Regions from separate parts of the Actinoplanes sp. CA-252034 genome, predicted to be linked through region 3. Evidence: riboswitches for the same ligand, from Rfam matches in the RefSeq annotation. Region 3 holds a riboswitch; each other region holds the start of a gene.
The links. A riboswitch is a leader RNA that binds a small molecule or an ion and turns the genes downstream of it on or off. The one in region 3 is predicted to bind cobalamin.
Positions count from the first base shown of each region.

Region 1: linked by a shared signal. The riboswitch ahead of ACQPZW_RS16800 (ribonucleoside-diphosphate reductase subunit alpha) and the one ahead of ACQPZW_RS23560 (CbtB domain-containing protein) in region 3 are both predicted to bind cobalamin.
Region 2: linked by a shared signal. The riboswitch ahead of cobN (cobaltochelatase subunit CobN) and the one ahead of ACQPZW_RS23560 (CbtB domain-containing protein) in region 3 are both predicted to bind cobalamin.

Region 1 covers NZ_CP191846.1:3,730,822-3,733,074, forward strand. Annotated here, with positions in the region: gene ACQPZW_RS16785 (MSMEG_1061 family FMN-dependent PPOX-type flavoprotein) at 1-171, opposite strand, end outside; gene ACQPZW_RS16790 (cupin domain-containing protein) at 234-719, opposite strand; gene ACQPZW_RS16795 (hypothetical protein) at 730-900, opposite strand; cobalamin riboswitch at 963-1,178, shown strand; gene ACQPZW_RS16800 (ribonucleoside-diphosphate reductase subunit alpha) at 1,289-2,253, shown strand, end outside.
Region 2 covers NZ_CP191846.1:9,153,416-9,155,668, reverse strand. Annotated here, with positions in the region: gene ACQPZW_RS41295 (hypothetical protein) at 1-1,079, opposite strand, end outside; cobalamin riboswitch at 1,184-1,309, shown strand; gene cobN (cobaltochelatase subunit CobN) at 1,345-2,253, shown strand, end outside.
Region 3 covers NZ_CP191846.1:5,165,619-5,167,871, reverse strand. Annotated here, with positions in the region: gene ACQPZW_RS23570 (histidine phosphatase family protein) at 1-186, opposite strand, end outside; gene ACQPZW_RS23565 (CbtA family protein) at 183-917, opposite strand; gene ACQPZW_RS23560 (CbtB domain-containing protein) at 908-1,102, opposite strand; adenosylcobalamin (AdoCbl) riboswitch at 1,111-1,264, opposite strand; gene ACQPZW_RS23555 (S8 family serine peptidase) at 1,337-2,253, shown strand, end outside.

The sequences.
Region 1 (2,253 bases), 1.4 Mb from region 3:
GACCAGCGACGAGCAGGCGATCAACTGGCGGGTCTGCTCGGTGAGCTCGGTCATCTGCTTGCGCACGGCGGCTTCGCTGGGAAGGTCGTAGACCCGGCGCAGCGCCTCCTGGTCGGGCACGGCGTCGAGGCGCAGCGAATCGAAGACACCGGTGTCGAGGACTGACGTCATGCCCCGACCCTAATCGACCGGCGCCGGTCCGGGCTCCCCGCCGGAGGGAGCCCGGAAAACGGTCAGTCCAGCCAGATGTTGTCGTGCTTGAGATAGAACTCGGTGCGTTCCTGCTCGGTCATCTCGTCGAGGTGCGCGATGCCCTCGAAATAGCTTTCCCGCGGTGCTCCGGGGGAGAAGTGCAGCAGCATCGACACGGGCGCGCCGGACCGGTTCTTGAATGCGTGGATCCCGCCGATCGGCACGTGCACCCAGTCGTTCGGCTCCGCTTCGATCCACTTCTCGCCGTTGTAGATGCTCATGACACCGGAGAGGATGTAGAACGACTCGCTGATCGTACGGTGGAAGTGGGGCTCGGGGCCGGTGACGCCGGGCCCGCACTCCCACCGGTAGAGGCCGAAGAGCCCGCCCGTGGAAGCCCCGGTCGACAGGTGGTGGACCCGGGTCCCGTTGTTCGGGTAAACGAAGTCGGGCGGCGTGCCGGCGGGCCGGTGAAGGGCGCTCTTCTCTCCGGTGATCCCGTGATACCGCGGTGGTGGGTATGTCATGGATCAATGTCTACCCGAAAGTCGGGATCGGTTTGACGACCTTTCCGGAGGCCGCGTCCCGGGCGGCGGCCGGGTCGACGGCGACCACCTCGCAGCCCGAACAGGCGGCGGCCATCGGATCTTCGGCGGGGTTGCTCTCGAGGCGGTGGCCACCACGGGCGCTGCGGCGTGAATCCGACACCGCGGAGAAGTGACAAGGTCAACACACCATGTTGGGTTAGGAGATTGGGAAGCCGCCCATATATGGTGTCTCCCGCAGCTGGTTCGGACAGGTCGGCATTCGGCCTGCCCGAGGCAACAGGGAACCCGGTGGGAAACCGGGACTGCCCCGCAGCGGTGAGTGGGAACGACCGCCGTCACAGAAGCACTGGGCTCGCACGAGCCTGGGAAGCGACGGCCAGTAGGTGGCGTCACGCCGTGCCCACGAGTCCGAAGACCTGCCAGCGCGCCGCACGCCACCGTGGTGTGCGGCGGTCGAAGGCCGCGTGGGACGGCCGACGCCGCAGGGCCCCGCCTGGCCGGGGACCGATGGTGTCTGCCCCCGCGCGCCCAGCTCGCGAGGAGAGGGCATGACGATCACGCCGCAGCAGACGGCCGTGCCGGAACAACGCCGGCACGCGATGCAGGTGCGCAAGAGAAACGGCGATCTGGAGCCGGTCGACGTCAACAAGATCGTTCGTGCGGTGGAGTTGTGGGTCGCCGACCTCGACGAGGTCGACCCCCTGCGGGTGGCGACCAAGACCATCAGCGGGCTGTACGACGGAGCGACCACCGCCGAGCTGGACAAACTCTCCATCCAGACGGCTGCCGAGCTGATCGGTGAGGAGCCGCAGTACTCGAAGCTCGCGGCGCGACTGCTGGTGGCGTATGTCGACAAGGAGGTCCGGGGGCAGGGTGTCGCGAGTTTCAGCCAGTCGATCCGCTACGCGCACGGCCTCGGACTGATCGGCGACGAGACCGCGGCCTTCGTGGCCGGTAACGCCCGCAAGCTCGACGACGCCGTGGATCTCTCCGGTGACCTGCGGTTCGAGTACTTCGGTCTGCGGACGGTCGCCGACCGCTACCTGCTGCGCCATCCGCAGGAACGCCTGGTCGTGGAGACCCCGCAGTACTGGCTGCTGCGCGTCGCGTGCGGGCTCTCCCAGGACGCGCGTGAGGCGATCGGCTTCTACCGACTGATGTCGTCGCTGGCGTATCTGCCCAGCTCACCGACGCTGTTCAACTCCGGAACCCGGCACACGCAGATGTCGTCGTGTTTCCTGGTCGACTCGCCGATGGACGAGCTCGACTCCATCTACGAGCGTTATCACCAGGTCGCGAAACTGTCGAAGTTCTCCGGCGGCATCGGGATCGCGTGGTCGCGGATCCGTGGCCGGGGCGCGCTGATTCGCGGCACGAACGGGAAGTCGAACGGCATCGTGCCGTTCCTGAAGACGCTCGACGCGGGTGTGGCGGCGGTCAATCAGGGCGGGCGGCGCAAGGGCGCGGCCTGTGTCTACCTGGAGCCGTGGCATCCGGATGTCGAGGAGTTCCT
Region 2 (2,253 bases), 4.0 Mb from region 3:
CGCCCGGCGCAGGCGGTCACCCCGGACCAGGGCGAACCCGGCGCCACCGCGAGCCCAGCGCCGGCCAGGCGATCCGCCCACGCCGGTGCCGCCTCCGGCGCCAGATCGGCCACCACCACACCGCGCCAGGGCGTCACGACCAGCAGCCCGGCGTCTTCCAGAGCCCTCAGCGGTACGCCCTCCAGCCGCCCCAACGGCACCAGCGCGGCCACCGCGGCGAGCCCGTCGTCCTGGGGCAGCACCCCGATCAGGTCACCCGGCTCTGGAGCATCGACCGGTGTCGCCACCTCGACCGGCACAGGCGTCAGGCCGAGCGCCGCAGCGACCCGGTCCGACACACGTGCCGGGCCGTGGGCGAGCTCACGCAGCCGCCAGGCCGCCGCGCTGCCGGACCGCTGCGCCTCCCGCTCGGCCAGGAACGCGTGGGCGGCGGCCACGAGCGTGGACGCCACATCGTCGAACCCGACACGCAGGCCGGTGTCGTGCCCGGCGAACCGGATGACGAACAGCCCATCGCCGTCGTCGCCGACCGCCACACCCGAGCTCCCACTGCCGGGCGAGGCCGGGCGTGGGAGCGGCGGGACGAAGCCGGGCTCGGCGGGGCGTGGGTGCGGCGTGGTGTGGCGCGGGGCGACGGGGACTGCGGCCACGTCGGCGGCGAGCGCGACCCGGCCGATGGCGAAGAGGAACTTGCCGGGCAGCGCGGCCAGGGCGGCGTCAGCCTGGATCGCGAGGTCCAGCCGTCCTACGAGAACGCGCAGAGGCAATCCTGGAAGAGGCGGGGCCGCGATGTTCCGTACGTTGTCATGGGTGATCGAAGGCAGCAGGGCCGCCGACCGCAACCGGGCCGCCAACGTCGGCGCATCGCCTGGCTGTAAAGCTCTGAGCTGCAGGTTTGCTCGCGAGGTCAGCTCCAGGCAGCCGTCGCCGAACTCCTCGGCCAGCTCGCGGAGCGAGCGCAGCTGAGCGCCGGACAGCATCCCCCCTGGCAGCCGGACCCGGGCCAGCATGCCGTCGGCCGCGGCGTGCAGCCGCAGCGCGCCGGGACAGGCGTCGGTGTCGGACGAACGGGGAGTCATGGCCCGGATACTACGGCCGACCCCCGACAGGAATTCACCTCCGTCGTGCGGTGGGTCGGGAGCGTCACAGCGACCGTTCCGCCTTGACGCGGGACACCGGGGTTCGGAATGGTTAGGGGCCAACGAGCGGCGACGCCGCGGAGGAAGCCGGTGCGAGTCCGGCGCGGTCCCGCCACTGTCACCAGGGGATTCTCTGGGAGCCAGGAACTCCGGTCGCCGTCATGTCCGTCTACCCGGGGCGCGGACCCCGAGGGGGAGTGCGCGCGTGTTCCTGCTGCTGTCGACATCCGACACCGACCTGCTCAGCGCCCGGGCCAGCAGTTCGGCATGGCGCCCGGCCAACCCGGCCCGCACCGCCGTCGCCGACCTGCCGGCCCTGCTCGACGGGGTCGATCTCGTCGTGGTGCGCATCCTCGGTGGCCGCCGGGCCTGGGAGGAGGGCCTCGACGCGCTGCTCGCGAGCGGTCTGCCGGTCGTCGTCCTCGGTGGTGAGCAGGCGCCCGACGCCGAGTTGATGAGACTGTCCACGGTGCCGGCCGGTGTCGCCGCCGACGCGCACGTCTACCTGGCACAGGGCGGCGGGGAGAACCTGGCGTCGCTGCACGACTTCCTCTCCGACACGGTGCTGCTGACCGGCAACGGGTTCGCGCCGGCGGTCGAGACCCCACAGTGGGGGCTCCTGCCACGCGAGGCGTCCGAGGGCGGCCGGGAGACGGTCGCGGTGCTCTACTATCGCGCCCACCACATGGCCGGCAACACCGCGTTCGTCGACGCGCTGTGCCGGGCGATCGAGGCCGAGGGCGGTCGTGCGCTGCCGATCTTCACGGCCTCGCTGCGGACCGCCCCGCCGGAGCTGCTGGCCGAGCTGCGCAAGGCGGACGCGCTGGTGGTGACCGTGCTCGCGGCGGGCGGCACCCGGCCGGCCACGGCGAGCGCCGGTGGCGACGACGAGGCGTGGGACGTCGGCGTCCTCGCCGACCTCGACGTGCCGATCCTGCAGGGCCTGTGCCTGACCAGCTCGCGGGCCGCCTGGGAGGCCAGCGACGACGGGCTCACCCCGCTGGACGCGGCGACGCAGGTGGCGATCCCCGAGTTCGACGGGCGGATCATCACGGTGCCGTTCTCGTTCAAGGAGATCGACGAGGACGGGTTGTCGGTCTACGTGGCCGACCCC
Region 3 (2,253 bases):
GGCGGCGTGGGTGGGTGCGACGAGCCAGGGCCGGTCGTGGGGGAAGAGGCGTGGCAGGAGTGTGTCGGAGTGTTTCAGGGCGAGGGCGGCGTTGCGGCCGGCTTCGTCGAGGGGGTCGTCGCCGCCGAACACGGCCCGGCGTAGTGCGGGGGTGTGTCCGGCGGCGATGAGCCGTAGTCCGGTCATGCGGCGGGGACGGTCGCCTTCTGCCGGGCGGGGGTGAGCAGGCCGGCGAAGGTGATGCCGAGGGCGGTCCAGAGGATGGTCTGGGTGCCCAGTGACGAGATCCGGAAGTCCCACAGCAGGGTGGCCGGGAAGTCGTCGGGGACTTCGTGGAAGGTCGGTAGGAGTGTGTAGGCGATGCCGACGACGATGATGAAGGCGGCGGTGCCGGCGGCGGCGCGGCGCCACAGGTGGGTCTGGGTGCGGGCGGCGAGGACGGCGGCCCAGACGGCGACGAGGCCGAGGACCAGTACGGCCAGGTAGGCGGCGGTGCGCTGGTCGATGGTGTCGGGGTTGCCGACCGCCGGTGGGTTGGGTGGGTATTTGAGGTAGGGCACCAGGACTATGCCGGTGAGGGCGGCGGCGGCGAGGCCGAGGGCGGCCTGGGTGTCGCTGCCGGTGCGCAGGTGGCGGCGCAGCACGGTGTAGGCGGTGGCGAGGATGCCGCCGAGGGCGACGCCGTAGAGGCCGGTGGCCAGGAACAGGCCGACGGTGCTCTGGATGTCGCGGTCGACGAGGGGTTGCTCGGGGGTGTCGCCGGCGGGGGCGGCGGCCTCTTCGATGGCGATGGCCGCGTTGATGTGCGGTTCGCCGGTGAGGTAGGCGAAGCCGCCGGCGAGCAGGCCGGCGAAGAGGCCGGCCAGCAAGCCGCGGAGCAGGAGCTGGATGTAGCCGGGCCGGTGGTTCAGTGGCACGGGACACCGAGCAGGTGGCGGCCGTCGTGCATCAGCTCGTGCAGGTACATGCCGCTCTGGGAGAGGGCGCCCTGGTCGAAGGCGACGAGGTAGGCCAGCAGGAGCATGAGTCCGGTGAAGCCGGCTGCGGTGGCCAGGAGCTTGCCGGAGACCGCGGGCGTGGTGAGGGCTTGTGCCTTGGGCATGGTGGAGTGAACCTCCTACGGGATGACGCGTCCCGATCGATGGGGCCTGCGGCACGTGAGCGTCCTGACTCACCGGCCCTCTGGCTGAGGGCCCGTTCACAGTGGCGCGACCGCACCGGACTCTCACCGGTTTCCCTCACACACCGCAGATTGGCTGGTCTCAACCTAACGGCCGGGATGGCGGTGGCACAACCGGGCAGCGGTAGCATCCACGCCGGTCGCTGGGGTTCGGGGGTGGTTGCGGTGCGGTGGGTGGCGGCGCTCGTGGTGGGTGTGCTCGGTGGTGTGGTGGTACCGGTGATGCCGGCGGTGGCGGCGCCGTGTCTGGGTGCGGGCACGGTGACGGCGGGGGTGCCGGCGGAGTTGCGGGCGTATTCGCCGGAGCGGCTGGCGGGTTTGGCGACCGGTGCGGGGGTGCGGGTGGCGGTGGTCGATTCCGGTGTCGATGTGCGTAATCCGCAGCTCAAGGGTCGGGTGGCGGCGGGCCGGGATCTGTTGCACGGTGCGCCGGATGGGCGGCGGGACTGTGTCGGGCATGGGACGGCGGTGGCGGGGATCATCGCGGGTCTGCCGGATGCGGGTACGGGGGTGCGGGGTCTGGCGCCGGGGGCGACGATCGTTCCGGTTCGGGTGACCGAGGACACCGATACCAGGGGTCAGCAGCAGATTCCGCGGTCGCGGTCGAGTGCTGACGCGTTTGCCGAGGCGATCCGGTGGGCGGCGGGTGCCGGGGACGCTGACGTGATCAACATCTCGCTGGTGATGCCGGAGCCGGATCCGGCGGTGCGTGATGCGGTGGCCGCGGCGATCCGGGCCGGGGTGGTGGTGGTCGCGGCGGCGGGAAACGGTGGGGCTGACGCCGGGGTGGCGTATCCGGCTGGTTTCGCCGGTGTGGTCGGGGTCGGGGCGGTGGGGCAGGACGGGGTTCTGGCCGACTACTCGCAGCCGGGTGGTCACGTCGACATCGCGGCGTTCGGGGATCAGGTGACCGTGTTGTCGCCGGTTCGTGGTCACCGGGCGGTGCAGGGGACGAGTTTCGCGGCGCCGTATGTGTCGGCGACTGCGGCGTTGCTGCGCGAACGCTTTCCGGACGACAGTGCGCAGGAGATCGTGGACCGGCTGTTGCGGTCGGCGGATCCGGCGCCGGGTGG